DNA from 3 places in the Psychromonas sp. genome. Region 3 is predicted to be linked to each of the others. Evidence: predicted binding sites of a transcription regulator. Region 3 holds the regulator's gene; each other region holds the start of a gene.
The links. The regulator sigma-54, encoded in region 3, starts transcription at its own class of promoters, with help from an activator protein. The targets are predictions, from matches to a motif close to GTTGGCACGNNNNTNGNNT.

Region 1 (11,286 bases), on a different contig from region 3:
AAAGTGGTTTTAGTAAAGGCTCTGTAGAGTTCGATTGGAGCTTTCCTATCCATGGCAGGGTTCGCGGTTATTTTCAACTGTTCTCTGGTTACGGCAACAGCATGATTGAATACAATGAATATACCAATACGATAGGTTTGGGTATTTCATTAACGGACTGGTTATAACTCATTAACCATTTCCACACTTACCTGCTCGATAAATAACAGACGCTTGCTATCTTCCAGCTCTGCGGAGTTTACATTCAGTGATGACCAGTTTGGATGGTTACGTAATTTACGTAACCATTTAGACCAGTTTTTTGGTAACGCATTTTTTTGCTTATGCAGGCTAACTTGATAATCAATTTTATCAAAACTGGCATGACCTCTTTTCTGTAAGAGCTCTAACAGTTTGATCTGCCTTAACCACAACACCTGCAGCGTCACATCATTTAAACAGATATAACGGCTGCCTTTAATTTTTGCTTGTATCTCATCATAATAACGCAGCTTAACTCCCCATAACGCACCCACGATTCCACCAGTAACAGCGGCGGCGCCCAAGGTCATACCTGCAGTGACTAAATCAATCGCCACACCCAATCCCGCGCCTTTGGCAATATTCCCTGTTAGTTTGATACCAAACTCTTGCAGGTTATCGGCTGAGAACAGATCCAGTTGCCAGCCACCTTGCTCAACGGGTAATTCACTATTTTCTAAATCCCCTTTGCGAAACTGATAGAGCTTTAACAGTCGGCGAACACATTTGCTTTCCGCTTTACGAACCACCTGTTGAAGTTTAAGAGTTGCCTGTTCGATTTCCTGTTCACTATTGACCGTCTTGAAACGCACACAAGCCGATTCAACAAACAGGTTAGCGACGATCTCTCTGGCGGCATTAAAACGTTCAGACCACTGAATTTGGCGCTGATTTATAAAGTTTTGCAGTAACTCTTCTTTATCTGCCAGCAAGGTCTGCATTTTTTGGTAAATTTTCATCTCATCAGAAAAATTAAAATGAACATTATCAAAACTTACAACCGCATGAAAATTAAGGCGGGCTAATTGTGTTTTCCATTGCTCTAAATTATCGCCACCTTGTTTGGTAAAGTTAAGCACCGGGATAATCGGCTTTGCACCATAACTGAGAATTTGTAATTCATCACGATATTTACCTAAAACCGGTTCGCGCAAATCAATCACATAAAAAATAAGATCATTATTTAACAGTGTGCGCAGCACTTTAGCTTCTTGCTCGAGTTCAGGGTATTCAGAAAGGTGCGCAAGGAAATATTGTAAGCGTTCAATGCCATCTACAGACTGATCTGCAAAATAACCACTTAAAATATGAAACAGACGAATTGAGTCTTCGAGTCCTGGAGTATCAAACAATGCCAGACTGTTAGTCTCATCAATCAACAGTGCACTGCCTTCAACATGACGAGTGGTGCCAGCTTGATCTGCCACTTCACCAAATTCTGTATCACGTAGTAAAGTACGCATTAATGAGGTTTTACCCGCATTAGCATGACCGACAACCGCTACAGATAAGCCATTTTTACTCATCTAGCCTCCGGTTTTTTATTGATTTTAAACTGAATAATATTATCTAAAGAAATATCTGCCTGCGCTGCAAGTTCATACCAATCACTGCGACGTTTGCTTAAATGGGATGATTCAATAAGGGCATCATCGATAAGCAGTAAATAAAACGATTTAGTCGTTAATGCGGTTAACGATTTAATAAAGCCTAATAAACCACGATCCGGTAAACGCGATAAGGTTACGTATAAAACAATCGCTTGTGGCCCGACATTTACAATCTCATTTAATAACTGTTGCTGGCTTTGAAAATCACAGATATGTTTTAACAGCTCAAACTGCTCAGGAGAGTATTGTTTAACATGTTTTTTGCATTCAATAAGTTGTGTTGCTGATAACTCTATCGCCACAGGATAAAAACAGGAGGGTAGCTGATGGCACGCCATTTCCGAATGTAGATGGTTAGAGGGCGCTACTTTAAACGTATCAGGATCGCTAATACCCAAGGAGGTAACATTGGGTTTTAACAGTTGCCGTAATTGCACGTAATAAGGTTTGCTTAAATTTAAACTAAATTGTTTTCTTTTTATTTTTAATAAAAACTGCATTAATAACAATAAAAGAAAACGAGGTGCTAAACCATAAATTATCAAACTGCTAATCAATAAACTCGACCAGACCAGACGACTGTTTTGTGCATCCGCAATAACATTAACTGCGCCTAAATGGCTTTGCTGTATCTGCTCAAGATTGGGCACTGGAAATCCCAATAAGTTGGGAATATAGGCCAATAACTCAGTTAACCATTGAAAGTTTGCCAGCGATAGAATACTGGTCTGCCAGATAAAATCGACCTGATGTGTAGCAAGCATCATCACTAACATTAAGGTTGCGCCGCAAAAATAACTCAGCCACAACAGATGGGTTACAGCAGATAACTGATAACGTCCTAGATCAGCTGAGAAACTGACTTTAAAATAGCATTTAAATAATGTCCAAAAATGTGGATGCTTTGTTGATTGCGGATTAAAACGTTTTTCAACTGTTTTTAATAAAAACAGAGTTAAGCGAGCCAGCCAACCACTGCTTAATAAATTGGGTTGTAAAAAAAACAGTAACCATAAAAACAAGGTAATAAAATTGGGAATAAAGAACAGGACAAACGCCCAAAAGAAGTTTATCTGCGTGCCCTGTTCACTAAAAAACAGCTGTTGTACACTGCTTGCACCTACCACGAATAAAAGCACAGATAACAGCGTAAACAGGTTTTTAGTTAAATCTTTAAAGTGTGAGAATAGCGCTGAGATTTGCAGCTGAGAATCAAGCTGCAGAGCACGCTGTAACACTGATTTATCAAAACTAACGCCCGGCTTTTCTGATATAGGCGTTGATAAAGCAGGAGAATCACCTTCAACAGCGCGTATACCTTCGGCTAATAAACGTTGCTGAAATAGATCCACTAATAATTCTCCCGCACTTATTTACTTAGCAGCGTTTTTTGAAGAGGAACGAATCGCTAACCACCAATCATCACTGGCATTTATCTGCCCCTCTTCATCTAATGGCGGATAAGGTAGGTTTTTCTCTCGGCACAATTTAGTAAAAATGGGATGCCCGCCTTCAAATAAAATTCTATGCGCTTCCTCGCTAGGTAAACGGCATTCACCGTTATACATACCAGCCAGTTCACGCTGACGTTGCGCTTCATAGAGGATTAATGCAGAAGCAACCGATACATTTAATGACTGGCACATGCCGACCATTGGAATAATCACATCTTGATCAGCAAGTGCTAACGCTTCGTCACTGATGCCGTGTTTTTCCTGCCCCATCAAAATAGCCGTTGGTTTAGTATAATCAACTTCTCGAAAATCGATCGCAGTGTCAGAAAGATTTGTTGCGATAATCTGCATTCCTTGTGCTCGCAATGCGGCAATTGCTTCTTGGGTTGTCTCATGAGAGTGAACATTCACCCAGTTCTGACTACCTGTTGCACTTTTACCAGAAAGGCGCATCGCCTTATCTTCCCAGGTTGCATGCACATCACTGACACCAACCGCATCTGCAGTACGCACAATAGCGGCCAAATTATGTGGTTTATGCACCTGCTCTAAACAAACTGTAAGTTCAGGTTGGCGACGGTTTAGCATTTGCGTGATACGGGCAAGGCGTTCAGGTGACATAATAACTCTCAAAATAATGGGATAAGATTGAAGTGTTTATTATACATAAATTTACGAGGACAAAAAGCAGGTCAAACGAGGCAAAAACCATCCTGATACAGGGAGTCAACAAGATCCTGGTTCAAAGAGGAGCGGGATAATATACCTAAACCACTTCAATATGCAGATTCAGCATCTTCAGGTCGTTTGAGTATATATATATAGATTCTATTCTTAGTCTCTTAATGCAATGTAATTGGTGCGAGCATAATCTGGTCGAGCTGCCTTTAAAATAGTTGCCTCTTGCTCAGTCAATTTACCGACAGGTAAACCTAATACTTTATGGGTTAATTGCTCTCTTGCATCAATCGCAATAGATAATTTAATAATACGGCCACTGCCTTTAATTTCCTGAGTTTCAAAAGCAGGCACAAGTACGCCAGATTGTAATAAGTTACTCACCGCTAGTTCATTCATTGGCAGTGGCAGTACATTTTTGCGCTGAATAATAAATTCACGCAAAACCGCTTTTTCTTCGAAGTCTAATTGACGGATCATTTTATTACGCGAAGATAGAAGCTGACGTTTTTTTAACTCAGCAACGAAGTAAGTAAATAAAAACGTCACTAAACGAGTGATTAAATATGAACCAGTTAATAACGCCAAAATCCAGACATAAGGAGCATAAAGCTGTGACCACTGAGTCGTTCCAGACATTTTCAATAATGAAACAGGCACTATTAAGAGGGTGGCACTGGCGATACACATCCAGGCCATTGCCTGCGTAATACCCTGCTGATCTTTAACTCGTTGAATTAACTGCATCATAATTAAGCTCCTTGCCAAAAATTTGTTACACAACATGTATGTAGCAAGGGTCGTGCCAGAGTTTGTTTTCCTGTGTTATTGGGGAAATAATAGATAATAAAAAAGCAGCCGAAGCTGCTTTTTTAAAGAGTTAAGTAAATGCAATTAACCTGCGTCAGTTACATTCATTATAAATGATAATGTACCGCTTCCTGGAGTTGCTAACTCAATAACTAATTTACCATTTGTTTTCTTATTAGGCTCTGTTTCATTAATTATATTTATTTCAATATCAAATGCCCCATAACCAGCACTACTACCAACCTCCCATGAAGTCTTGCCTGATAATAGACCGTTATCTGTAGAAACAGTAATTGTAGTCCCGGTTGGTGGGTGATTATTATATATATCTGCAAAATAAACTTTTAGAGTCTCACTGCCGTTAGTTGTCAAATCTACAGCGTTTATATCTACTCCACCATTTTGAACTCGAATAAATTGATCCTTCGACGCCATAATTAACTGTTGTTCTGCTCGCACATTAATCAAATCACGTGTACAACCATCTACGGCTAAAGTTTCATCCGAACATAATGTGCCGTTATATATTCCATTTGCTTGATCGAAAACACCATTAATTGGAGCAAAATCATGGTATTCCTCACGTTCATCATTGATATTAACAGCACTCTGTTCTTCTTTATAAAATCCATCTTCATTATGGTCAAAAAACACTTCAGATAAGTCGTCTTGACTTGCTAAAAAGTCATCCCCATCACTAAACCAACCATCAGCATCATTATCAATGAAAACTTCCTCACCAACTGCAAATGCTGTAATGGTCACTCTGCCGCCATAGGGTCTTCCCATACCAAGGGGATTTATGCATGGTCCAACACCGTATCCCCATGGATCAAATGCAAACGCGGCACAACCAGTAGTAAAATCTGTTAATTTATTACCATCTGGGCGAGGGTTTTGTGATACCCACTCTAATTGACATTCACTACCAAGTGTTAAACAAGAACCAACAGTACCAGTTGTAGCATCTCGAATTGCCCCCCCTTCAGTTGTAAAATACACTGCAGTTCCATCCGGTACTGCATTGTTAAATCTATCTGCTAGATGAATTACAGCAGGTACCCGAACACCATTAATATTCAAAGACTCTGGTGAATGATCACCTATTGAAAGTGAAAAGCTATCTTGATCAGGCAACCCCGTAGATACGGATAAGATATCGGAAACAAGTTCAATTGATCCATCGGCAGTTTCTATGGTTACGCGTAGAGTGCCACTTACCTTACCGGAACTGACGGTAGTACTGACAAAACCAGAATCATCTGTCGTACCGGTTAATGGTTCAAGGGTTGTGCCTGAAGGTGCGGTTAATGCGAAATTAACATCTACGCCAGAAACAGCATCACCATTTAAATCTAATAATTTAAAGGTCAATACAGAAGCTTCTGTGCGCCCTACACCACCAGTGCCTTGAATTGCAACCCATGATTGCGAAGCACCTGAATAAGTAAAATAAGATGGAACTCCCGGGTCAGCAGGTGCCGCGTCTTCAATAATAGTATCTTCTTCAGTGGGAGTCTCATCATCAACAACAGGTTCAGTTGTCGTGCCATCCAGGCTACCACCACATGCAAAAAGTAAGAGTGAAAGCATTGCGATAGACAAAGTTTGATGCAATTGCATGGAAAGTTCCTTTTAATAAATATAAAATTGCCAATAAGTTGAGAAGTATAAACCAAATTCTTTTTAGTATTTGTTTTATTTTAAATTTTTGGAGGTAGCTCAATAGTAATTTACACTTGCCCGTCAGATTTATCCTCATACAAGGTTTACTGTTATGAATTTTAGAGATTTAGAGTACTTGATCGCGCTTGAAGAGTTAAAACATTTTCGAAAAGCGGCGGAAAAGTGTTTTGTTAGCCAACCAACATTAAGCGGACAGATTCGTAAACTTGAAGATGAATTGAATGTAACGTTAATGGAGCGTTCATCACGTAAGGTGATTTTTACCCAGGCTGGGCTTGATATTGTCGCTAAGGCTAAAACGATTTTACTGGAAGCTAAATCGTTAAAAGAGATTGCCAAAAGCCATAATGAACCAATGCAGGGGATTCTTCATATCGGCTTAATACCCACGGTTGCCCCCTATCTATTACCATTGATTATTCCTGCGATAAAACAGCACTTTCCTGAGTTAGAGCTGTATCTGCATGAGAATCAAACCCATATTCTATTAAAGCAGCTTGAAGAGGGGGAGCTTGATTGTTTAGTGCTACCGCTATTACCGGAGATGGAATCGTTTCAACAGTTTGTGCTTTATGATGAACCGCTAGAACTAGCATTAGCTGAGACACATCAATGGGCAGATAAAGCCGCTATCAATATAGATAAACTGCGTGGCGAGCGCGTTCTAATGCTGGAAGACGGACATTGTTTACGCGATCAGGCGATGGGGTTTTGCTTTGCAGCCGGTGCAATCGAAGATCAGAGTTTTAAAGCAACCAGTTTAGAAACGCTTCGCCATATGATCAGTGCAGATAATGGCCTGACATTATTACCTCAGTTAGCGATTCCCACTAATCGTCATCAGGCAGGGATCCGGTATATTCCCTTTAAAAAACCGATACCATCAAGAAGTATTGGTTTAATATGCCGGAATAATAGTGTCCGAAAAATCTGCTTTGAGCATTTATCAAAACTAATCAGTACAAGCGTGCAGGACAAGTTAAAACAGTACGGCTGACAGCCGACAGCTGTCGACTAACAGCTAGGAATTTCAGATACAAAAAAGCCGAACATAAGTTCGGCTTTTTTAATGTCGCTTAAAAGAAGATTTACTCTTCTTCGTCAGCTACTACTGGACGGTCTACCAATTCGATGTAAGCCATAGGAGCTTTATCACCGGTACGGAAACCACATTTAATGATACGTGTGTAACCACCAGGGCGACCCTCGTAACGAGGACCCAATTCATTAAATAGTTTAGCTACAACCGCGTTATCACGGGTGCGAGCAAAAGCTAAACGACGGTTAGCAACGCTATCCGTTTTAGCTAGGGTAATTAAAGGCTCAACTACACGACGAAGTTCTTTTGCTTTAGGTAAAGTAGTTTTAATTACTTCATGTTCAACAATTGAACTTGCCATATTGCGAAACATAGCCTGACGATGGCTGCTGTTTCGGTTAAGTTGACGTCCGCTATGACGATGACGCATAACCTAATCCTTATTATTCGTTATTCGAATGACGACTGATTAATCTTCGATAAGACTTGCTGGTGGCCAGTTTTCTAGGCGCATACCTAGAGAAAGTCCACGAGATGCAAGTACATCTTTGATTTCAGTTAGAGACTTCTTACCTAAATTAGGCGTTTTAAGAAGTTCAACTTCTGTTCTTTGAACCAGATCACCGATATAGTGAATCGTTTCTGCTTTTAAACAGTTAGCAGAACGAACAGTTAATTCTAAGTCATCTACTGGGCGCAAGAGAATCGGATCAAACTCAGGTTTTTCTTCCTTCTCAACAGGCTCACTTACATCACGTAAGTCAACAAATGCGTCTAATTGTTCAGCTAGAATTGTAGCTGAGCGACGAATTGCTTCTTCCGGATCAAGTGTTCCATCTGTTTCCATATCGATGACAAGTTTGTCTAAATCGGTACGCTGTTCAACACGAGCTGATTCAACACTGTAAGCAATACGCTCAACAGGACTGAAAGTCGCATCTACTAATAGACGACCAATTGGACGCTCATCTTCTTCGGTATGAATACGTGATGAAGCTGGAACATAACCGCGACCTGATTCAATTTTAATACGCATGCTGATTTCAGCATTGCCTGTTAAATTACAGATCACATGTTCTGGGTTGACTATCTCTACATCACCATCATGAATGATGTCGCCTGCAGTAACAGGACCGGCCCCAGATTTAGTTAAACTAACTAGAACTTCGTTTTTACCTTCAAGTTTAACAGCTAGACCTTTAAGGTTTAGAAGGATCTCAAGGATATCTTCCTGTACGCCTTCTTTTGTGCTGTACTCATGTTGTACACCATCAATTTCGACTTCTGTTACCGCCGTTCCCGGCATAGATGATAACAAGATACGACGAAGCGCATTACCTAAAGTATGACCAAAACCACGTTCTAATGGCTCTAAAGTCACTTTTGCTCTAGTTGCGTTGACTTGTTCGATATCAACTAATCTTGGTTTTAGAAAATCAATTACAGAACCCTGCATTTGTGTCCTCTCTTAGCAGTTAACTTTACTTAGAGTAAAGTTCGATGATTAACTGTTCGTTAATCTCAGCAGATAAATCTGAACGTTCAGGCTGACGAGTAAATACGCCTTCCATTTTCGTTGTATCAACAGCAACCCAACCAGAAGCTTCACGCTGACCAGCGATTTCAAGTGCAGCGCCAATTCGTGACTGCTTTTTAGCTTTTTCACGAATTGCGATAACGTCACTTGCTTTAACGTTGAAAGAAGGGATATTTACAACTTTACCGTTTACTAAGATAGCTTTATGGCTAACTAGTTGACGTGATTCAGCGCGAGTAGCACCAAAACCCATACGGTATACAACATTGTCTAAACGACCTTCAATAAGTTGAAGAAGGTTTTCACCAGTGTTGCCTTGTAAACGAGCAGCTTCTTTGTAGTAGTTACGGAATTGCTTTTCAAGTACACCGTACATACGACGAACTTTTTGCTTTTCACGTAGTTGTAAACCGTAGTCTGATAGACGTGGTTTACGCGCACCATGAACACCCGGTGCATTATCAATCTTACACTTAGATTCAATCGCGCGGACACCAGACTTTAAGAAAAGATCTGTTCCTTCACGACGGCTAAGCTTAAGCTTAGGACCTAAATATCTTGCCATTGTTCTTTCTCCAGTTACCTTGGAAGGTCGCTATTAAACGCGACGTTTCTTCGGTGGACGACAACCATTATGTGGGATTGGTGTAACATCAGTAATGTTTGTTACACGGAAACCCGCCGCGTTTAGAGCGCGAATCGAAGATTCACGACCTGGTCCAGGTCCGTTTACAAAAACTTCAACGTTTTTAAGACCGTACTCTTTAGCTGCTTCAGCAGCACGTTCAGCAGCAACCTGTGCAGCGAACGGAGTAGATTTACGAGAACCACGGAAACCAGAACCACCGGCAGTTGCCCAAGAAAGCGCATTACCTTGACGGTCTGTAATAGTTACGATTGTGTTGTTGAAAGAAGCATGGATATGAGCCATACCATCAGCAACTTGCTTTTTAACGCGCTTGCGAGCACGAGTTGGAGTCTTAGCCATTATCTCTTACCCTATTTTCTGATTGCTTTGCGCGGACCTTTACGGGTACGAGCATTCGTTTTAGAACGCTGACCACGCACAGGCAAGCTGCGACGATGACGAAGTCCACGGTAACAACCAAGATCCATAAGACGCTTGATGTTCATAGAAACTTCACGACGTAAATCACCTTCAACGGTGAACGTAGCTACTTCTGTACGAAGAGCTTCGATTTGCGATTCTTCCAGATCATTCAGCTTTGCAGTTTCAGCAATACCCGATGCAGCACAGATTTTCTGTGAGCGAGTTTTACCAATACCAAAAATTGCAGTTAATGCAATTACAGCATGCTTATGATCAGGAACGTTAATGCCAGCGATACGGGCCACTATGCACTCCTTAAAAGTTAACGATTCATTTGCGAAAAGCCCGGTAGGATACTCTACAAATGATAATTTATCAAACAAAATAGAGCTTAGACTGAATTAACTGCCTAAGCCCTTGATATCCAAAATCTATTTAGCCTTGGCGCTGTTTGTGCTTTGGCTCTACACAGATAACACGCACAACACCGTTGCGCTTGATAACTTTGCAGTTACGACAGATTTTTTTAACGGATGCACGAACTTTCATTGCAACACTCCGTAGTTAGTATAACTTTAAGACTGGCTATTTGCCGTAATCTTTCAAGTTAGCTTTTTTCAAGACAGAATCATATTGATTAGACATCAAATGAGTCTGTACCTGTGCCATAAAGTCCATGATAACAACAACAATGATTAATAACGACGTACCACCGAAGTAGAACTGCGTATTCATTGCGACCATCATAAACTCGGGAATCAAACAGATAAAGGTAATATATAACGCACCCGCTAATGTCAGGCGTGTCATCACTTTATCAATGTAACGTGACGTTTGTTCTCCGGGACGAATACCTGGAATAAAGGCACCGCTTTTCTTCAAATTATCTGCAGTTTCACGTGGATTAAACGTAAGTGCAGTATAAAAGAAGCAAAAGAAGATAATTGCGGCTGCATATAACATCATATGCAACGGTTGTCCTGGCTGTAGAGCCAATGAAACATCCGATAACCAGCTCAAACCTTCAGTCTGACCAAACCACTGCGCGATTGTACCAGGAAACAAGATAACACTCGAGGCAAAAATTGCAGGAATAACACCAGCCATATTTAATTTCAATGGAAGATGTGTACTTTGAGCAGCAAAAACTTTACGCCCTTGTTGACGTTTTGCGTAGTTAACAACGATACGTCGTTGACCACGTTCAACAAATACAACAAATGCGGTTGTCGCAAAAACGATAACGATTAATGCTAATAACACAAGAAGGTGAAGCTCACCTTGACGTGCTTGCTCAGCAGTTTGCCCAATTGCTTGAGGCAGACCTGCAATAATACCTACAAATATAATGATAGAAATACCATTACCGATACCACGTTCTGTAATTTGTTCACCTAACC
Region 2 (10,745 bases), on a different contig from region 3:
GATTTGACTATTCCGGTTGCGAAGAGTGACGTTCGAGAATCAGATACCGTTGTAAAAGCGCAATCAGGGGATGTGATTGTGATTGGTGGTTTAATGAAAACCATTGAAAAAGATCTGATCTCTAAAACCCCGTTATTGGGTGATATTCCCTGGTTAGGAGAACTGTTTACTAATCGAGCAAAACAGAATTTTAAAACGGAACTGATTATCTTAGTAAAACCACAGGTGATAAAACAGAATACTTGGAAACAAGAGATTCAAAAATCATCGGAATTAGTTGAAAAGTGGTACCCATCACAATGATCTATTTAAAACATTTTGGACTGGAAAAAGCGCCTTTTTCATTAACAGCGGATCCCCGTTTTTATATTGATTTTATTCCCCATAAAGAAGCGCTACAAGTGATCACTACGGCGCTTTCTTTGGGGGAGGGTATTTTAAAAATAACCGGCGAAGTCGGCACGGGGAAAACTTTGTTATGTAATAAACTGCAACAGGAGATTTCTGAGCAGTACCTGATTTGTAATATTGATAACCCTTACCTGACTGCTCATGAGTTGCGTTGTGCATTAGCTGATAAAATAGGTGTGCAAAAAGAAAATTTTGATGATCAGTTTTTATTAACAGGTTTGATTAAAACCCGTCTATTAACCCTGCTTGATCAAGGGAAAAAAGTGCTGGTATTAGTTGATGAAGCGCAGGCACTGCCTGACTCTACATTAGAAGCATTGCGACTGTTTTCTAATTTAGAAACAGAATCACAAAAGTTATTACAAGTGGTTTTATTTGCTCAACCAGAATTAGATGTGCGTCTTGCTGAAACAAAACTACGTCAATTACGCCAGCGGATCACCTTTTCTTACCAGTTACGCGCGTTATCGGAAAAAGAGATAGAGCATTATATTACGCAACGTTTAAAGCAAGCGGGTTATCGGGGGGCATTGTTATTTAACCGCAAAGTGTGTCGTAAAATAAGCCAGGCTAGCCGTGGTATCCCGCGTTTAATTAATGTCTTGTGCCACAAAATTCTGATGATAAGTTATGGGCAACAGCATTATCAAATCACCAGTAAACTGGTTCATCAGGCGATCAAAGATACAGAGGATGCTTACCCAGTGCAAAAACTCAAATATTGGTGGGTGGTATTGTGCTCATTTGTATTGTTAAACGCGGTTTTGTTATTGTGGTGGAAAGGGTTGTTATGAGTATTATCAATAAAATGCATCAAGACTTTCAGCAAGTACAACAAGAACAACCGATTTTAGCTTATATGCCGGAAAAGAAAGGTAAACAAAAGGCTCTTCTTTTGCTGCTAATCGCATTACTACTAGCTTCATCTTTAGGGCTTTCTTACCTTATTTTTACCCAGGAGCAAGCAGCCAAAGAAACTGAAATTCAAGTGATTAAATCGGGTGTTAGCCTAGTTTCTCCGGCAAAGGCGGCAACTACTGGTTTATTAGAAGAGTCTAGCGTAGAAACCGTTACAGCCCAGCCAGTTCAACAGAAAATATCTGCAACTAATGAACTCAAAACTGTGAAAGCGCAGGTTAAAGCTAAAAAACAGAAAAAAACAAGCTCTAATCAGGATAACGTGAAGGCAGCAGCAGTCGCACCTAAAGCGGTTTCTGGAAAAACAGTTTCAGCAAAGAAAACCTCTTCAAAAACGTCCTCTTCAGTAAAAAATCAGGATAATGGAAAGAAACATTTAGAGATTAAAACAGCGCAATTAAGCAAAGCACAACTTGCACAAATTCATCTTAAAGAGGCGGATAAAGCACAGGCTAAAGGTGGTTTTGAGTTGGCCGCAAAAAAAAGGCTGCAAGCACTCACTTTATTACCTAATCTAAATGATCTGCGTAAATCACTGGCACTTTATTATTACGGGCAGGGGGATGTTGATAAAGCTAGCCGTTTATTAAAAAAAGGGGCATTAGTTTCACCCGATTATCCCGACTTCAATTTAATGTTATCGCGTATAGCATTAAAAGCGGGTGATCAGCAAAAAGCTTATCTCTATCTTGAGCAACATCCGCCTAAAGTTGAAGGTAATTTAGACTATTACGTCAGTCATGCGGTATTGGCACAAAAATTCAAAAAGTATGAACAATCAGAGCAGTTGTATACAAGTTTACTTTCACAACGCCCGAATAATGGGCGCTGGAGAATGTCATTAGCAATTGCACAAGATAAGCAGGAGAAAACAGGTCTTGCGGTTAGCAGCTATAAAAACGCTTTATTACAAACCGATCTTTCATCAAAAGCAAAAGCTTATATTAATCAACGTCTAACTTATTTAGATCAAAAGTAAGGAATGCTATGAAACCGCAATTAAAAAAGCGATTAGGTGATTTACTGGTTGAAGAGCAGTTGATCAGCGAAGCTCAATTAGCCAATGCATTAAAAGAGCAGCGTCAGTTAGGTCTTAAATTAGGCGCAACTCTGATTCATTTAGGTTATATCAGTGAAGAGCAGATCTTAACTTTCTTATCTCGGCAGTTAGATATAAAAATTGTAGATCTGCTGAAAGTTAAAATTGACCATAATGCGGTGCAGTTAATTCCGGAAGTGCATGCGCGCCGTCTGCGTGCGTTAGCGATTCATGATAACGGTGAAATAATTACCTTAGTTGTTTCCGATCCTGCAGATTTACACAGCTTAGACGTTTTAGGTAGATTATTAAATGGTCGCCCCTTTGAGCTGATGATTGCGCGAGAAGATCAATTAATTGAGTCGTTTGATCGTGTATACCGCCGCACTAAAGAGATTGCCTCATTTGCCTTTAAATTAAGTGAAGAGCATGGTGAGAGCTCCGCATTTGATGCAGGCGCAAGCTTAGATATCGGTGGTGAAGGTTCTGATGCAACCGTTGCTAAACTGATCCAGTCGCTGTTTGAAGATGCGGTTCAGGTCGGGGCTTCGGATATTCATATTGAACCCGATGAAAATGTGTTACGCATAAGGCAGCGTGTTGACGGTGTTTTACAAGAAACGTTACTACCTGAAAGCGGTATCGCAAGCGCATTGGTATTACGTCTTAAATTAATGGCGAAATTAGATATTTCTGAAAAACGTATACCACAAGACGGGCGCTTTAATATCAAAATTAAAGGGCGCAGTATTGATATCCGTGTTTCTACCATGCCGATTCAAGAAGGTGAATCTATGGTAATGCGTTTACTGGATCAATCAGCAGGTGTTTTATCTTTTCAAGAGATAGGTCTTCCAGCTCATTTGCAAGAACGCTTAGAGTTACAGCTTAAGCGTCCGAATGGCATGATTCTTGTGACTGGTCCAACAGGTAGTGGTAAAACGACCACCTTATATACATCACTGAGCACCTTGAACTTACCGGGCAAAAAAATAATTACTGTAGAAGATCCCGTTGAGTACCGATTAGCACGTGTTAATCAAGTGCAGGTTAATAGTAAGATTGGTTTAGACTTTTCGACGGTATTACGTTCAGCGCTTCGTCAAGATCCCGATATTTTATTAGTGGGGGAGATGCGTGATAATGAAACTATGGAAATTGGTATACGTGGCGCATTAACGGGGCATTTAGTACTTTCAACACTACATACTAATGATGCCATCAGCAGTACCTTGCGCTTATTAGATATGGGCGCACCTGGATATCTGGTCGGCAGTGCGTTACGTGCGGTGATTGCACAACGTTTAGTGCGCCGTTTATGTGAAAATTGTAAAACTAGTGCACCTGCTGGACTTGAACAACAAGTTTTACTTGAGCAATTAAGTGATGAAAACCTGCAGCACACCCACTTTCATTCGGCACTTGGTTGCCAGCGTTGCCAATTTACAGGTTATCGTGGTCGTATCGGGGTGTTTGAGTTATTGGAAATCGATGAACAGATGGTATCGGCATTACGCTTAGATGATACCGATGGTTTCGCTATTGCAGCTAAAAAATCAAGGTATTTTAAACCACTTGCATTAGCTGCGCTGGAGTATGCAAAGCAGGGGATTACCTCATTAGAAGAGGTCTTTAAATTAGTAGATCGTTTTGAAAAAGTAAAGAAACACCATGATGAAATTGAACTGCAACTCTCAAAAACAGAAGACTCAAGCGATTCAGGCTTAACACTTGCACCTCTTGATGAGCAGAAAAGTAAAGCGCATTCCTCGCCATTAGGTTTTGTTGAATAATGCCATTATTTAAGTACATAGGACGCGATAACCAAGGTAATACCGTTAAAGGTGAGCTTGAGGCGATCTCAAAAGATTTAGCTGTTGATCTGGTAATGAGGAAAGGAGTTTTGCCGATAGAGGTAAAAGAAAAAATAGCTGGCGGGCAAGCGATTGATCTTTCCAGCATATTTGCTTCACATATCAAACTCCCTGATTTAATTGTATTTACGCGTCAAATATACTCATTAACAAAAGCGGGTATTCCCATTTTACGAGCTTTAAATGGCCTTGCAGATTCAACACACTCGAAGTTGCTGAGTGACGCTTTATACGATGTATTGGAGCGCATGCACAATGGTTATTCCCTTTCAGCCGCTATGAGCTCTCATCCCCGTGTTTTTTCTCAATTGTATGTGTCGCTGATACAAGTGGGAGAAAATACCGGTCAATTAGATCGAATCTTTCTGCAGTTATCTGAATACCTGGAGCTGGAAGTGGAAACGCGTAAACGGGTTAAAAGTGCAATGCGTTATCCGAGTTTTGTTTTAATGGCATTGGCTGTGGCAATGGTTATTTTGAATATTTATGTTATTCCAACTTTTGCCAATATGTTTGCAAAATTTCACGCGGAACTGCCTTGGACCACTCAGGTACTTCTGGCTACATCGTCCTTTTTTGTGAATTACTGGTCTTATATCTTGGCGGCTTTAATTGTAACTTTTGTTTCTATTAAAATTTGGCTTGGCTCGGAGAAAGGCGCGTATTTGTGGGATAAATGGAAGTTACGTATTCCCATTATCGGCAGTGTTATTGAACGCTCTTTATTAGCGCGTTTTTCGCGTAGTTTTGCGATGATGTTAAGTGCCGGGGTACCCTTGAATAATGCCTTATATTTGGTCGCCTATGCGGTAGATAATAATTTTTTACAAGAAAAAATGTTAGCCATGCGGGCAGGCATTGAATCGGGAGAAACGCTACTAAAAACAGCCACCTCAGCGGCTTTGTTTACCCCTTTGGTTTTACAGATGATTGCTGTAGGTGAAGAAACAGGTCAAGTTGATGAGTTACTTAATGAATCAGCTGATTTTTATGAACGGGAAGTGGATTACGAGTTGAAAAATATGACTGCTAAAATCGAGCCGATATTAATCTCAATTGTTGCTGGGATGGTATTGATTTTAGCGCTCGGTATTTTCACGCCGATGTGGGATATGATGGGCGCAATGAAAGGCCGTTAGTTTTTATTTGTTATGTGCGAATCAGCGAGTCTAGAGTGGTTACTTCGTTACCACGCAGAGCGTGGGAACGAGGAAAAGTTAAACCAACCGCTTCAAGCGAAAGCTTAAAATAATCCGCGCGGTATTTACATTACCACGCAGAGCGTGGGAACGAGGAAATGAGCGTTAGATAGAATTTATGTTTTCAAGGATGCAGCTGTGCTTAGCTACACTGATTGATATAAAAAGACCGCAATTTATGCGGTCTTTTTTATTTTACTGAGATGGGATTTATTTAACTTCTTCACCCGATGCTTGTAAGTCAGCATGGTATGAAGAGCGGACAAAAGGACCACAGGCAGCATGGTCAAAACCGATCGCCTTGGCTTTTTTACCAAGTTCATCAAACTCTGCTGGTGGCACGTAACGCTCAACGGCTAAGTGATGCGGGCTTGGTTGTAAGTATTGTCCTAAGGTGAGCATAGTGACGCCATGATTGCCTAAATCTTGAATGACTTGTTCAATCTCATCGTTCGTTTCACCTAACCCCATCATTAAACCTGATTTGGTCGGAATTTCCGGGTGCTGTTCTTTGAATTTTTTAAGCAGTTGTAGCGACCATTTGTAATCGGCTCCTGGACGCACTTGTTTGTATAGATGCGGTGCAGTTTCTAAATTGTGGTTAAACACATCAGGCAGGTCATTTTCAAAACAAGCTAATGCTTTATCCATACGTCCTTTAAAATCAGGTACTAAAATTTCAATTTTTATCGCAGGGTTTAACAGGCGGATTTCACGAATACAGTCGGCAAAATGCTGTGCACCACCATCACGCAGATCATCTCTGTCAACTGAAGTGATCACTACATATTTAAGCTGCATATCTTTGATTGTTTCAGCCAATTTTTTCGGTTCGTTTGCATCAGGAGCAAGCGGTTTTCCATGACCAACATCGCAGAAAGGGCATCGGCGAGTACAAATGTCACCTAAAATCATAAAGGTTGCGGTGCCGTGATTAAAACACTCATTAAGATTCGGACAGGATGCCTCTTCACATACTGAATGAAGTTTGTTTTTACGCAGGGCCGCTTTAATTTCATTAACCCGTGAATTATCTGCTTTAAGCTTGATTTTCATCCACGATGGTTTTTTTAAAACCTTACTTTTATCTGATGGGATCACTTTAATTGGAATATGAGAAAGTTTATCGGCATCACGCAGTTTTTCACCTGCGGTTAATTGACTTGGTTTATTGCTCATGAAAAAAACTCTCTATCTGTGAATAATTTAGTTGTTTGTTCAGTTTTTCAATTAATAACGGTGCTAATTGCTTTACTGAAAGTCCGATCCCTTCATTCTTGCATTGTGTCATTTCCAGCCCCGCATAACCACAAGGATTAATTTGTAAAAAAGGAGATAAATCCATATCAACATTTAAAGCCAGGCCATGAAAAGAGCATCCTTTACGAATTTTTAGTCCTAATGAGGCGATTTTTTTACCATTGACATAAACGCCCGGCGCCTCCTGTTTAGCAAGGGCGCTCACTTTATAATCTGCTAATAAGTTGATAATACTCTGTTCAATAATGGAAACTAACGTGCGCACATTAAAATCTTTACGGCGGATATCAATTAACAGATAAGCAATTAACTGCCCGGGCGCGTGATAGGTGATTTGTCCACCTCGATCGCTTTTTACGATAGGAATATTTGTTTGTTGTAACAGATGTTCCGCTTTACCAGCACTGCCTTGTGTAAAAACAGCCGGGTGTTCAACCAACCAGATTTCATCCACCGAACTTTCGTCACGTTGCTGTGTGAAATCACTCATTTTTTGCCACGTTTCTAAATAGGGTTGTAAACCTAAGTAACGTACATGAAGCTGTTTATCAATAGCGGTCATCTAATTTATCTACTAATCAAAGAATATAACGAACCAGCTCAAGATCATTTAATTCGGTGTAAATTGTTTCAATATGCTCTTTACTGGTGACGGTTACGGGAATGCTTAATGAATGATAAGTTCCTTTTGAGCTAGGTTTTATCTTTGGTGCATAATCGCCCGGTGCATGTCTTTGAATAACAGCGATTACATCCTGCACCATTTGGGGGTCGGCAATGCCCATCACTTTAAATGCAAAAGTGCATGGGAACTCTAAAAGCTCGTCAAATTTGGTATTTAATGCCATCTGAAACTCCAAGGGTTAGTAATGAAGGCTAAATGAAAAAGTGAGGCAAAAGCCTCACTTTATTACTTGTGGTATTTATTATATGGGGATTGAATTAAGCAAACCAACCGATAAATAATAATTTGATGTAATCAATCAAACGACTGAATAAACCGCCTTCCTCGACCGTTTCTAAAGCGATTAAGTCATAAGTGGCAATCGACTCATCATTAATGATGTAATGTACTTCACCAACTTTATCGCCTTTTTTAATTGGCGCGCGCAACTCATCTTCGATAATGAAATCTGCTTTTAAATTTTTAGCCTGCCCGCGAGGTAGTGTAATCGGCGTATTTACCGCAACACCTAAGCGGATCATCTCTTGAGAGCCCATCCAGATGCGCTCATTAGCAAGTTGATCGCCGGCGTTGTATGGGGTAATAGTTTCAAAAAAGCGGAAACCCCAGTTAAGTAATTTTTTACTTTCAACTTTACGCGACGTTTCAGATTTTGTGCCCATCACTACACTGATTAAGCGCATGCCATCTTTTGTTGCCGACGAGACAAGGCTGTAACCTGCCGCATCGGTATGACCTGTTTTTATTCCATCTACATTTAAGCTTTTATCCCATAATAGGCCGTTACGGTTATATTGAACAATACCGTTGTATTTAAATGATTTTTCACTGTAAACACGGTATTCATCAGGCACATCTGAAATTAATGCCTTTGCTAAAATTGCCATATCTTGCGCTGTGGTGTAATGCTCGTTTGAGTGTAAACCGTGGCTATTAACAAAATGAGTATTATTCATGCCTAGCTGTAGGGCCCATGAGTTCATCAAATCAGCAAACGCATCTTCACTGCCGGCAATATGCTCAGCCATTGCAACACAGGCATCATTACCTGATTGCACGATAATGCCGCGGTTAAGATCTTCAACCGTTACCTCTTTACCCACTTCGATAAACATCTTAGAAGAGTCAGGGAAGTTTTTTGACCATGCTTTCTCTGAGATTGTCACTTTGTCGGTCAGGTTTAAATTACCCGATTTGATCTCTTGGCCAATGATGTAACTGGTCATCATCTTAGTTAAGCTCGCAGGTGCCAAGGTTTTTTCACTATTATTTTCTGCAAGCACTTTTCCTGAATCAAAGTCTATTAACAAGTAACCTTTTGCTGCAATTGCGGGAGCATTGGGGATAACACGCGGAGTCGCAATAACATTAAAACTTAGAACGAAAGTGATAAGCAGTAGGCTTATTTTTTTCATGGAGTTTACCTTTGAGTTGTTATACCCAAGTGGTTTGGGCATATATGATAAAAATTGTTATGCACTATAGCAGATGCCCTATTGTTTTCTAGGGGAGCTAAAGAATTTATCAACTTAAATTGCTCTGTAAAGCGAATAACAATTAATTTAAGGGGGCAGTCATAGCCGCTTTATAAAAGTTCTATCTGTTTTCAAATTGATGGTTTGTTTCGGTGCATAAGCCGGGTAAGTTTTGCACTGATATGGTGCGTTGGGCGGTCTGTATTCTTAGTGTTTTATGTAACTCTTTGTATGTTAAGGGTTTAATTTTATGGCATGGTAATTGTAATTATATGGGTAAGTACAGAGATTAGTGCCATCAAGCAGGTATTAGTTTTGTTTTATCGGCATAGAGAATATTTGATTTTATTTTAAATATATAAGGGGATTACCATGAAAATGTTAACCGCAATAATTAAACCATTTAAGTTAGATGAAGTAAGAGAAGCGATTATGAATGCGGGGATTGCAGGTGTAACTGTTTCGGAAGTTAAAGGTTTTGGTCGTCAAAAAGGGCATACCGAGCTGTATCGCGGTGCTGAATATCAAGTTGATTTTTTGCCAAAAGTAAAATTAGAAATTGCAGTGAAAGATGAAGATGTAGATCGTTTAGTTGAAGCTATTACTACGGCTGCCAATACAGGGAAAGTCGGTGATGGAAAAATCTTTATTCAATCTCTTGAACAAGTTGTACGTATTCGTACCGGTGAGCTTGATGACGAAGCACTTTAATTTGGTTTAATGTTTGTAAAAGGGAATTATTATGGAAAACACAGTAATAGAACTTAGATTTGCGCTCGATACCTTTTATTTCTTAATATCAGGTGTCTTAGTTATGTGGATGGCAGCAGGATTTGCCATGTTAGAAGCGGGTTTAGTTCGCTCTAAAAATACTACTGAAATTTTAACCAAGAATGTGGTGCTATATGCGATTGCCTGTACCATGTTTTTATTAGTTGGTTATAACATTATGTACGTTGATAATAGCGCCGGCGGATGGTTACCTTCATTAGGTGGATTAATTGGCAGTCAAGCTGAAGGTGCGGATCACTCATTAGAGTCTGATTTTTTCTTCCAAGTGGTTTTCGTGGCAACAGCAATGTCAATTGTATCTGGTGCAGTTGCTGAGCGTATGAAACTTTGGGCATTTTTAATTTTTTCTGTGTTTTTAACCGGGTTCATCTATCCACTAGAAGGTTACTGGACTTGGGGCGGTGGTTTCCTTAGTGAAGCTGGTTTTAGTGACTTTGCAGGCTCTGGTATCGTTCATATGGCAGGCGCAGCAGCTGCACTGTCTGCGGTAATGTTACTTGGTGCACGTAGAGGTAAATACGGTAAAGATGGTTCAGTTCACCCTATTCCGGGTTCAAATATGCCGCTGGCAACATTAGGTACATTTATTTTATGGATGGGCTGGTTTGGCTTTAACGGTGGTTCGCAATTACTTCTTTCAGATGCTGAAAATGCGACGGCTGTAGGTCTTATCTTTGTCAATACCAATGCGGCGGCTGCAACAGGTGCGATTGCTGCATTAATAGTAAGCAAGCTGAAATGGGGTAAAGCGGATTTAACTATGATTTTAAATGGTGCATTAGCGGGCTTAGTGGCAATCACAGCTGATCCTCTATCTCCTACTCCACTGTTTGCAGCCGCTATTGGCGCAGTTGCAGGCGTGATTGTCGTTTACAGCATTATTACTTTTGATAAATTAAAACTGGATGATCCTGTGGGCGCATTATCAGTACATGGCGTTTGTGGTCTGTTTGGTTTACTGGTTGTTCCTCTTAGTAATGACGGCGCGTCTTTCGCTAGCCAGCTATATGGTGCAGCAGTTATCTTTGGTTTTGTATTTGCCGCTTCATGGATCGTTTGGGCTGTTATTAAAGCAACAATGGGAATTCGAGT
Region 3 (11,286 bases):
GCAAATAAAGAAACTAATAACACAACTGTTTGGCAAATAAGCGGTGAAGATGGCATTCTTTATGAGCAAAACAAATTAATATTATCAAATGACGTATGGGTGGAAAACCTTAGTTTAGATCAACTAGTACAAACCATGGCAACAGAAAAATTAACTATACTACTGGATCAAAAAGAGATAAGCAGTGACCTACCTGTTACTTGGAAAGGGCCACAAATGCAGCAGCAAGGCATTGGTATGTGGGCCTCTCTAATCACTGAAGAATTAATTGTAAAAGATAACATTAAAGCGGTATACCTCAATGAAAACAAATAAAATAAGCATAATGATCAGCGCATTACTTCTTTCATTTTCAAGTCTTGCACTTGAGTCTGATTATAACCAGCCGATTAATGTTAGCTCGGTAAGTCAACATGCAAAAATGAAAAAGAATACTATTGTCTTTCTAGAAGATGTATTACTGACCCAAGGCAGCATTAAAATAACCGGTGACAAACTCACCGTTATTCGAGGCTCATTACCCAATCATGAGATAATGATCGCAGACGGTAAAGTAGCCACTTTTTATCAGACCCAGGATGACGGTAAACCCTTTGATGCAGAAGCAAATAGTATTCATTATGATGTTGCCAAAGGAAAAATAACGCTCACGGGTAATGCACAAGTAAAACAACTTGATAGCCAGATTAATGGTTCAAAAATAATTTACTTTCTTGAGACTGAAGAGCTAATTGTCAATACAGAAAAGGGCAAAGATGGACGTGTTAATACCGTATTTTTACCCGCGCAATTTGAAAAACCAAAAACAGATACAACTGAAAATAAAAACTCAGAAAAAGAAGAATAAATAAAATGGCTGAATTAATAGCAAAAGGTTTAGTAAAAAGCTACAAAGGTCGTACCGTGGTAAATGGTGTAAGTTTAACCGTAAAAACGGGCGAAATTGTCGGTTTACTTGGCCCAAATGGCGCAGGTAAAACAACCTCTTTTTATATGGTAGTTGGTTTAGTCAAACAAGATGAAGGCACAATCATTATTGATAATGAAGATATTTCTCATCACCCGATGCATATTCGCGCGCAAAAAGGGATAGGCTATCTACCACAAGAAGCCTCTATCTTTCGCCGTTTAACAGTCACCGAAAATATCATGGGTATTTTACAAATACGTAAGGAGCTAACTCAAGCTCAACGTGATGAAAAACTAGAGACCCTGCTCGAAGAGTTTCATATTACCCATATCCGTGATAACAAAGGCATGAGCTTATCAGGTGGAGAACGACGTCGTGTTGAAATTGCACGCGCACTGGCAACCGAACCTAAATTCATTCTCTTAGATGAACCTTTTGCCGGGGTTGATCCTATTTCCGTTATCGATATTAAAAATATTATTCAGCAGCTGCGTGATCGTGGTTTAGGTGTATTAATTACTGATCACAACGTACGCGAAACATTGGATGTGTGCCAGCATTCATATATCGTCAGCCATGGTGAAATTATTGCAATTGGGACGCAAGACGAAATATTAGCAAACGATCATGTAAAACAAGTTTATCTGGGTGAAGAATTTAAGTTATAGGTTATAGTTAGTCACTTAGTTCATAGAATTGCTTCGTATGAGGAAAAAAGTGTTTTGATGAAACAAGGTTTACAGTTGAAGATGGGTCAGCAACTTGCTATGACTCCTCAATTACAACAAGCAATTAAATTATTACAACTTTCCACACTTGACTTACAACAAGAGATCCAAAATGCTCTCGATGAAAACCCACTGCTTGAACAAGATGACAACAGTGGTATTGAAGAGGTTAATAAAGAGCAAGACAGTAGTCAGATAGATACCTCTGAGGCATTAACTAAGCAAGAATTTGCAGATGATTTACCCGTGGAAAACAGCTGGGAAGAGTCATATACAGCACCACCAACCACCTCAATTTCCTCTGGCACATCAAGTTATGAGGGAGAAGACACTGTATACCAAGGCGAGTCTTCAAATACTCTACAAGACCACTTAATCTGGCAGATGCAACTCACCCCTTTTTCTGAGACCGACCTACTGATCGCAACATCAATCATCGACTCTATTGATGAATCTGGATATTTAACAGCAAGTTGCGAGTCAATTTTAGAAAGTTTATCTCCTGAAGTCGAGGATCTTGAATTAGATGAAATTCTCGTCGTTTTAAAGCGTATTCAACATTTTGATCCGATTGGTGTAGCGGCTCGCTCAACACAAGAATGCCTGCAGATCCAGCTTCAGCATCTACCTCAACAGACACCATGGTTAAATGAAGCATTAATGGTACTTGAATTGCACATGGATCTGCTTGCTAATCGTGATTACCGCACGCTGGCAAGAAAAACTAAATTAAAAGAAGCTCAGTTAGCAGAGGTTATGCGCCTGATTCAAAGTTTAGAGCCTCGCCCGGGTAATCAAATTGAAGACAGTCAAGCGCAATATATCGTACCGGATGTTTATGTAAAAAAAATTGCAGGGCAATGGCGTGTATCATTAAACCAAGATTGTGATCCCAACCTTTCGGTAAACCAGAAATACGCTGATTTATGCAAAGGTAAGATTAGTAAAACCGATTCACAATTTATCAAGGGCCATCTGCAAGAAGCAAAGTGGTTTATTAAAAGCTTAGAAAGCCGTAATGAAACCTTATTAAAGGTATCCAATTGTATCGTACAGCAGCAACAAGCCTTTTTTGAATATGGCGATGAAGCGATGAAACCGATGGTCTTAAATGATGTCGCATTTGAAGTAGAGATGCATGAATCAACTATTTCCCGGGTCACCACACAAAAGTTTATGCATACACCAAGAGGCATTTATGAGCTTAAATTTTTCTTTTCCAGCCATGTTGCAACAGAAAGTGGCGGTGAATGCTCATCAACGGCTATTCGCGCGTTAATTAAAAAATTAGTCAGTGCAGAAATCACAACTAAACCCTTAAGTGACAATAAGATAACCCTGTTACTTGAAGATCAAGGGATCAAAGTGGCACGTCGTACAATTGCCAAATATCGTGAGTCACTGGGTATTCCGCCATCTAATCAACGTAAACAGCTACTTTGATTAATAGGGCAAGTAAGTGATGTTTAATGCATGGAATTGGAATAATCTTTGATGGATATTAAGAAATAGTTATTTCTTGATAGCCATTCACGAGTAAACTGCTACACTCGCGCGATTCTTTTACAGTGACTTAAATAGAATAAAATATGAAAATATCGACCTTATTAAGCAAAGATTCCGTTTTTAGCAAAACGAGCTGCACAAGCAAAAAAAGTGCATTAGAAAAAATTAGCCGTATTGCAGCTGAAAAATTAAATATCGATCCTCAGATATTATTTAATAATTTAATTGCCCGAGAAAAAATAGGCTCTACAGGTGTAGGATCAGGTATTGCAATCCCTCACGTAAAAATTGACAGCTCGTTGCCGGCAACTGCCGTCTTTCTGCAATGTGAAACTGCAATTGATTACGATGCATATGATGGTAACAAAGTCGATCTTCTGTTCGCTATTTTTGTTCCCGAAGACCGTTGCCAGCAATATCTTGTTGCACTTTCTGAAATCAGCAAAAAACTGTTAGATAAGCCTTTTTTACGTCAATTAAGAAATGCTGATAATGACCAGGCTCTTTTTGAGTTACTGCAGGCGGAATAAACCATAAAGTGGAGTAGAAATGAAATTAGTCATCATTAGTGGACGCTCTGGTTCAGGAAAAACAATAGCACTGCATGTACTTGAAGATTTAGGTTATAACTGCATTGACGGCGTACCATTTCAACTTCTTGAGCAATTAATTGATACTGTTGATGCAAAAAACAATAAAATAGCAATCAGCTTAGATATTCGTAACTTACCGACTAAAGCAGCTGAGATTGAGCAGTTACTTAGCTCATTAAAAAATAAAGTTGATATTGAAATCGTCTATTTGGATGCAATCAGCAGCGAATTAATCCGCCGTTATAGCGAAACAAGACGACTTCATCCGCTTTCCAAACAAAAGTTATCTTTATCGCAAGCACTTGAGCTTGAAAATGAACTGCTACAACCTATTCGTGACCGTGCGGCACTCGCAATTGATACCACAACGCTTTCAATTCATAACTTAAATGAACGCCTTAAAATTCATCTGCAAGGCACAGCGAAAAGCAACTTACTGATTATCTTTCAATCTTTTGGTTTCAAATATAAACATCCTGAAGATGCTGATTATATTTTTGATGTGCGTTTTTTACCAAACCCGCATTGGATACCTGAACTGCAAAAATACACAGGCTTGGATCAACCGGTAAAAGATTATCTTGATTCGCACAACTTGGTTAAACAGACGATTAACCAAATTGAAAACCTTTTTCATTCCTGGTTACCCCATCTTGAAACCAATAACCGCAACTACGTCACGATTGCAATTGGTTGTACCGGCGGAAAACACCGCTCAGTTTATGTAGCAGAGCAGATTGCAGCACGCTTTAAAACTAAGTACCAGGTGCAAATTGAACATAAGTGTTTAAAAGGGCAATAAACAGATGGATATCATCAGGCAAACAATTACAATACAGAACAAATTAGGTTTACATACACGTGCAACGATTAAGCTTGTTGAATTAGTTAACTCTTTTGATGCAACTATTACAATTAAACACCAAAATAAACAAGCTGATGCTGACAGCGTACTTGGTTTGCTGGTTTTAGAAACTTGCTATGGTCAAGAGATTGAAATACTTGCCAAGGGTAAAGAAGCAAAACAAGCGATGCTTGCCGTCACTAAACTAATAGAAGATAAATTTTTAGAAGAATAATTTTTAGAATAAAATAATAATAAGGGAGTCATGCCATGCTGGAAAATACTGATGTACAAAATGCCCAGCAACGCCTCCAGGAAGTAAACAAAGCCCTTGAAAGTGGCATGTTTGTTAAGGCTCGCGGCATTCTTGAAAAGATGCCAGCTTGTGATGTAGCCCTACTGCTTGAATCCTCTCCTCCAGCCAATCGTAAAGTCCTATGGAATTTAACCGATCACGATCAACAGGGTGAAATTCTTGAAGAGTTAAATGAAGATGCAAAAGATGGCATCATCAGTTTAATGGGCGCATCAAATTTAGTTGCCGCCACAGAAGGTATGGATACAGATGATCTTGCCTATATTTTACGTGGTATCCCGGACAGTCTCTATCAAGCTGTATTACAACAGATGGACGAACAAGACCGACACCGTGTAGAGCAAGCACTTGCTTACCCCGAAGATACTGCCGGCTCGATGATGAACACTGACACTATCACTCTTCGACCGGATGTTTCAATTGATGTTGTACTGCGTTACTTACGTTTAAAAGGTGAATTACCAGAAGCAACCGACACCCTGTATGTAGTCAATGAAGATGACCAGTTAATTGGCGATGTCCCCTTATCAACATTACTGACGGTTGATCCGTCTCTTTCTGTTGCACAAGTAATGGATAATAAAACAGAAACCTTACTCGCAGAGATGGATGAAGGTGAAATAGCCAAACTATTTGAACGTCATGATTGGGTCTCAGCGCCTGTGGTTGATTCACAAAACCACCTGCTGGGTCGAATCACCATTGATGACGTAGTTGATATTATCCGCGAAAACGCCGAACACTCGATGATGGGTATGGCGGGTATGGATGATGATGAAGATACTTTTGCTCCCATTCTGCCCAGTACAAAACGTCGTACCGTTTGGCTGTCAATTAATTTAATTGCGGCATTCATTGCCGCATCTGTAACTAATATGTTTGAAGCAACATTAGAGCAGATGGCGACCCTTGCGATATTGATGACCATAGTACCGAGCATGGGCGGTATTGCAGGCAATCAGACACTTGCTTTAGTTATTCGCGGGATTGCTGTCGGCCATATCGGTAGCAGCAATACTAGATGGTTAATCGGCAAAGAAGCGGCGATTGGCATTCTTAATGGTTTGATTTGGGCGTTTTTAGTAGCGACTGCAGTTACCCTATGGAAAGGCGATCTTGCTGTTGGTTTAATTATCGCAGGCGCGATGTTTATTAATCTGTCTGTTGCCGGAATAGCAGGGGTCACCATTCCGCTAGTTATGCATAAATATAAAATAGATCCCGCACTTGCAGGCGGTATGGCGTTAACAACAGTCACCGATGTGATTGGTCTGTTTTCTTTCTTAGGTATGGCGACCTTAGTGTTAGGCTACTGATCCCCTTGCCATCTACCCCTGCACAAACTCTAACCAAGACTCTATGAGATTCAAAAAATCTTCCAGTCCGCAGGATGCTTGAATCTCTAAGTCATAAAACGCCAAATCCCCTTCCAAATCAATCTCATCCTGATTATTCAGTAAACTGTGATTAATCACTTGCGCTTCATCTTGATTAACTAAAAGTGAAAACTCACTACCGGTTAATTTTACATCTGTAATAGCGCGTTGCTGCAATAAAACAATCTTAGCGAGCAGATCTTCTATCCAATCTACCGCTTGCCCCTCCTGCTCTAACCAGGTTGCAAAAGCCTCATGACCCATAGACAACTTGACAGTCGCTTGCTCGCTAATAAAATCTTTTCTAAATTCAAATTCCATATTTTCTCAAAATAGCTAGTAAAATTAACAGTACATATTAACGGGCAGTATACATGATTGATGGTATTTTTAACCTGCCTATGTGGCAGAGTAATTAGTCTCATTTCCACGTTCAGCATGGGAATGCAGAGATTCCTAGCCAATTGGCATTGAAGGAAGCTGTCGCTTGTAAGCGTTTGCTTGATCTTTCATAAAAAATCAGCAAAAAATTAGAGGACATCCAAGCCTTTTACAAATCTATCAATGCGGCTAGGAAATTTACGTTTACGTTTTTCTTGGCTGGAAAATGAGTTTAGCAAGATAAAAAACGTACGGGCGGAATACCAACAAATAAAGGTAAACCATACACCTCAAGCTCACGCAAACTAATAGTGTTATGCATTCCCACGCGGAGCGTGAGGAACGAGAAAAAAACAGCTAGTGATCTTATATTAGACAAAAAAAAGGCGCTTTAAAAGCGCCCTTTGTAAACAGATTCAAACCGTAATGTTATTTACGTTTTACCGCTTTGGCATTGGGCAGATCGGTAATAGAGCCTTCATATATTTCAGCAGCTAAACCAACTGACTCATGCAGTGTCGGGTGCGCATGAATAGTTAAGGCAATATCTTCAGCATCACAGCCCATCTCAATTGCCAGACCGATTTCACCCAGCAGTTCACCTGCATTTGAACCAACGACAGCGCCGCCGATTACGCGATCTGTTTCTTTATCAAAGATAAGTTTAGTTAATCCATCGCTGCAATCTGATGCGATTGCCCGGCCGGAAGCAGCCCAAGGAAACACTGATTTTTCGTAATTAATGCCCTGCTCTTTTGCTTCTTTTTCAGTTAAACCGACCCACGCCATTTCCGGTTCAGTATAAGCAATTGATGGGATTGTTTTCGGATCGAAATAATGTTTTTTACCCGAGATAACTTCAGCTGCAACATGCCCTTCATGCACACCTTTATGCGCAAGCATAGGTTGACCGACGATATCGCCGATTGCATGGATATGCGGCACATTAGTGAGCATCTGTTTATCAACTTCGATAAATCCGCGCTCGGTCACTTCAATACCCGCTTTTTCGGCATCCAGTGATAAACCGTTTGGCACACGACCGACCGCCACTAATACTGCATCATAAGCTTTTGCTGTCGCTGGTGCGTTTTTGCCTTCAAAGGTGACATAAAGCGCGTCTTCCTTAGCATCAACCGCGGTCACTTTGGTTGATAGCATAATATTAAACTTGCCCTTCACTTTCTTAGTGTAAACCTGCACGATATCTTTATCGGCCGCCGGCACTAACTGCTCGGCAAATTCTACAACATCAACATCAGAGCCCAGTGATTTATATACAGTTCCCATCTCAAGGCCGATAATACCGCCGCCTAAAATAAGTAAACGTTTTGGCACACAACGTAACTCTAATGCGTCTGTTGAATCCCATACACGATGATCATCATGTGGAATAAAGGGAAGTTTAACTGGCCGTGAGCCCGCTGCGATAATGGCATTATCAAAATTAACGGTGGTTTTCTCATCGTCCCCTTGCACGACAATGGTATTGGAGCCAGTAAATTTACCGAAACCGTTTACCACGGTAACTTTACGCATCGATGCCATGCCCTGCAGGCCGCCCGTCAGCTGTGAAACAACTTTATCTTTCCAGATACGGATTTTATCAACATCGGTTGATGGCTCGCCAAATAATACACCGTGTTCAGCTAATGCTTTGGCTTCTTCAATCACTTTTGAAACGTGCAATAGTGCTTTTGACGGGATACAGCCCACGTTCAAACAAACACCACCAAGCGTACTGTATTTTTCAATTAATACAGTTTCCAGACCTAAATCGGCGGCGCGAAATGCTGCTGAGTAACCCGCAGGGCCAGAGCCGAGTACCACTACTTGTGCTTTAATTTCTTTACTCATGTAAACCTCTGTAAAAGTGTTCCATCGAAGACTGTTTTGAGTCTATGTAATTGTTAACTAAATGCAAAATAAAAGGTCGACAAATGCCGACCTGTTAACATTATTATAAAATTAGCGTGCGTAGATCAGCTAGATAGTTATTAATTGCGGTAATGAAACGTGCACCATCAGCACCATCGATCACACGGTGATCGTATGAAAGAGCAAGAGGAACCATTAAACGAGGTTCGAACTCTTTACCATTCCATAACGGTTTCATTGCTGATTTTGAAACGCCTAAAATAGCCACTTCTGGAGCATTTACGATAGGTGTAAATTGTGTACCGCCGATGCCGCCCAGGCTGGAGATAGTCATGCTTCCGCCCTGCATATCTTTAGCGGTTAATTTACCCGCTCGTGCTTTTTTAGATATTTCACCGATTTCACGTGAGATATCGTAAATACCTTTATTTAATACATCTTTAACTACCGGTACGACCAGACCGTTCGGTGTATCAACCGCAATACCGATATTAAAGTATTTTTTCAGAATTAAGCTTTCACCATCAGCTGATAATGACGAGTTAAAGTTAGGGTATTGCTGAAGTGCTTTGGCAACAGCTTTCATCATAAATACCAGCGGACTAATTTTAACACCGAGATCTTGCTTAGCTGCAATGGCATTCTGCTCTTTACGGAAGCTTTCCAGATCTGTGATATCCGCTTCATCAAATTGCGTAACATGGGGAATGGTTACCCAGTTACGGTGCAGTGTAGGACCGGATATCTTCTGAATACGTGAAAGTGGTTTCTCTTCGATTTCACCAAATTTAGAGAAATCAATTTGCGCTGCAGCGATTACCTGTAGACCGTTTCCACCGCCAGTGACAGTGGAAGCCGTTGCTTTCGGACGGGATAATTCATATTTAACAAATGTTTGCACATCTTCTTTTAAGATACGTTTTTTACGGCCAGTACCTGTTACTTTGCTTAAATCAACACCAAACTCACGAGATAAACGGCGCACAGAAGGAGATGCATGAATTGCACCGCCTTTAGATTGTTCATGCGTTGCAGGGTGATGCGGCACTGGCGGTTCTTTTGGCGCAGGGGCTGGTGCTTGTGGAGCTTCAACCGGCGCGGCGGCAACAGGACCTGCTGAACCTTCACTTACTGTTTCAACAATCAGGATTAAACTGCCTTCAGACACTTTATCACCCGCTGCGATTTTAACTTCTTTAACGATACCGGCAAACGGTGCAGGCACGTCCATTGATGCTTTATCACCTTCAACGCTAAGGATGTCCTGTTCCGCTTCGATAACATCACCAACAGACACTAATACTTCTGTTACTTCAACTTCATCACCGCCGATATCAGGAACACAAACTTCTTGCAGTTCGCTTACTGATGCAGCAGCCGCTGCAACAGCTGTTTCTACAACAACTTCTGCTTTTACTTGCGCAGCAGGAGCCGCTTCTACCACAGGAGCTTCAATTGCAGCAGAAGTTTCTCCAGCAACTTCAACGATTAATACAATGCTACCTTCAGAAACACTGTCACCAACTGTGACTTTAATCTCTTTAACCACCCCCGCAACAGATGATGGCACATCCATTGCAGCTTTATCACCTTCTATCGAAAGGATATCTTGATCTTCGGCGATCGTATCGCCAACAGAGACTAGAATCTCTGTGATATCAGCAGCATCAGAGCCAATATCAGGTAGTAAAAATTCTTTTAATTCAGACATAATAATTTTTCCTAATCAATAAAAACAGTTAAGCCATGCTGATAAGCATGGCTAATACTTTGTTTTATTTACGCTAATAATGGGTTGATTTTGTTCACATCGATATCAAATTTGGCGATTGCTTGTGTCACAACACTGCGTTCAACGGAGCCTGATTTAGCCAGTTCATGCAGCGTTGCAACAACCACATAACCTGCGTTAACTTCAAAGTGACGACGTAAGTTTTCACGGCTGTCACTGCGACCGAAACCATCTGTACCTAATACACGGTATGTGCCAGGTACATATGCACGTACTTGTTCTGCGTATGATTTCATGTAATCCGTACAAGCAACCGTTAACACACCCTCTTCAAGCTGCTCTGTAATATAAGCTTTTTGCTCGGCAGCTTCGGGGTTAAGCATATTGATACGATCGATTGCCTGACCGTCACGCGCTAACTCATTGAATGAAGTTGCACTGAATACGGTTGAATCAATACCGTAATCATTTGCAAGAATATCCGCAGCTTTACGTACTTCCAGCATAATAGTACCGGAGCTAAGCAGCTGTACTTTCGCTTTACTTGTGCCTTTCACTTCGTCTAACTTGTAGATACCTTTACGGATCCCTTCTTCAACACCTTCAGGCATTTCAGGTTGAACGTAGTTTTCGTTCATTACAGTCAGGTAGTAGAAGATATCTTCCTGATCATCATACATACGTTTCATACCGTCCTGTACGATAACAGCTACTTCGTAACCGTATGTCGGATCATAAGTAATACAGTTCGGGATAACACCCGCTTGAATATGACTGTGCCCATCTTCATGTTGCAGACCTTCACCGTTAAGTGTAGTACGACCAGCAGTTCCGCCGATCATAAAACCACGTGCACGTTGATCACCCGCAGCCCAAGCCATATCACCTACACGTTGGAAACCAAACATTGAGTAATAGATGTAGAAAGGAATCATCGGCATATCATTAGTACTGTATGACGTTGCTGCTGCAACCCAATCACACATAGCGCCTAACTCATTGATACCTTCCTGTAATACCTG

Region 1: AC4GME_RS00635 (superinfection exclusion B family protein) is a predicted target of sigma-54. The motif match lies at 4,555-4,573, and genes of this name have one in related genera.
Region 2: AC4GME_RS12900 (P-II family nitrogen regulator) is a predicted target of sigma-54. The motif match lies at 9,111-9,129, and genes of this name have one in related genera.

Annotation. Positions count from the first base shown of each region.
Region 1 is NZ_CEZLMY010000002.1:36,719-48,004, reverse strand. Features, by position in the region: gene AC4GME_RS00655 (phospholipase A) at 1-167, shown strand, start outside; gene AC4GME_RS00650 (GTPase/DUF3482 domain-containing protein) at 162-1,547, opposite strand; gene AC4GME_RS00645 (DUF2868 domain-containing protein) at 1,544-2,983, opposite strand; gene trmH (tRNA (guanosine(18)-2'-O)-methyltransferase TrmH) at 3,005-3,706, opposite strand; gene AC4GME_RS00635 (superinfection exclusion B family protein) at 3,920-4,513, opposite strand; gene AC4GME_RS00630 (Ig-like domain-containing protein) at 4,658-6,196, opposite strand; gene oxyR (DNA-binding transcriptional regulator OxyR) at 6,351-7,256, shown strand; gene rplQ (50S ribosomal protein L17) at 7,348-7,728, opposite strand; gene AC4GME_RS00615 (DNA-directed RNA polymerase subunit alpha) at 7,768-8,754, opposite strand; gene rpsD (30S ribosomal protein S4) at 8,780-9,400, opposite strand; gene rpsK (30S ribosomal protein S11) at 9,434-9,823, opposite strand; gene rpsM (30S ribosomal protein S13) at 9,835-10,191, opposite strand; gene rpmJ (50S ribosomal protein L36) at 10,322-10,435, opposite strand; gene secY (preprotein translocase subunit SecY) at 10,472-11,286, opposite strand, start outside.
Region 2 is NZ_CEZLMY010000104.1:1,274-12,018, forward strand. Features, by position in the region: partial or broken gene mshL (pilus (MSHA type) biogenesis protein MshL) at 1-303, shown strand, start outside; gene AC4GME_RS12860 (ExeA family protein) at 300-1,205, shown strand; gene AC4GME_RS12865 (tetratricopeptide repeat protein) at 1,202-2,308, shown strand; gene AC4GME_RS12870 (GspE/PulE family protein) at 2,317-4,161, shown strand; gene AC4GME_RS12875 (type II secretion system F family protein) at 4,161-5,381, shown strand; gene lipA (lipoyl synthase) at 5,652-6,620, opposite strand; gene lipB (lipoyl(octanoyl) transferase LipB) at 6,610-7,263, opposite strand; gene ybeD (DUF493 family protein YbeD) at 7,280-7,549, opposite strand; gene AC4GME_RS12895 (serine hydrolase) at 7,644-8,801, opposite strand; gene AC4GME_RS12900 (P-II family nitrogen regulator) at 9,234-9,572, shown strand; gene AC4GME_RS12905 (ammonium transporter) at 9,604-10,745, shown strand, end outside.
Region 3 is NZ_CEZLMY010000076.1:3,040-14,325, reverse strand. Features, by position in the region: gene lptC (LPS export ABC transporter periplasmic protein LptC) at 1-315, shown strand, start outside; gene lptA (lipopolysaccharide transport periplasmic protein LptA) at 302-847, shown strand; gene lptB (LPS export ABC transporter ATP-binding protein) at 853-1,578, shown strand; gene AC4GME_RS11120 (RNA polymerase factor sigma-54) at 1,636-3,081, shown strand; gene AC4GME_RS11115 (PTS sugar transporter subunit IIA) at 3,228-3,674, shown strand; gene rapZ (RNase adapter RapZ) at 3,694-4,539, shown strand; gene AC4GME_RS11105 (HPr family phosphocarrier protein) at 4,544-4,816, shown strand; gene mgtE (magnesium transporter) at 4,852-6,213, shown strand; gene AC4GME_RS11095 (YacL family protein) at 6,226-6,594, opposite strand; gene lpdA (dihydrolipoyl dehydrogenase) at 7,084-8,511, opposite strand; gene aceF (dihydrolipoyllysine-residue acetyltransferase) at 8,615-10,243, opposite strand; gene aceE (pyruvate dehydrogenase (acetyl-transferring), homodimeric type) at 10,312-11,286, opposite strand, start outside.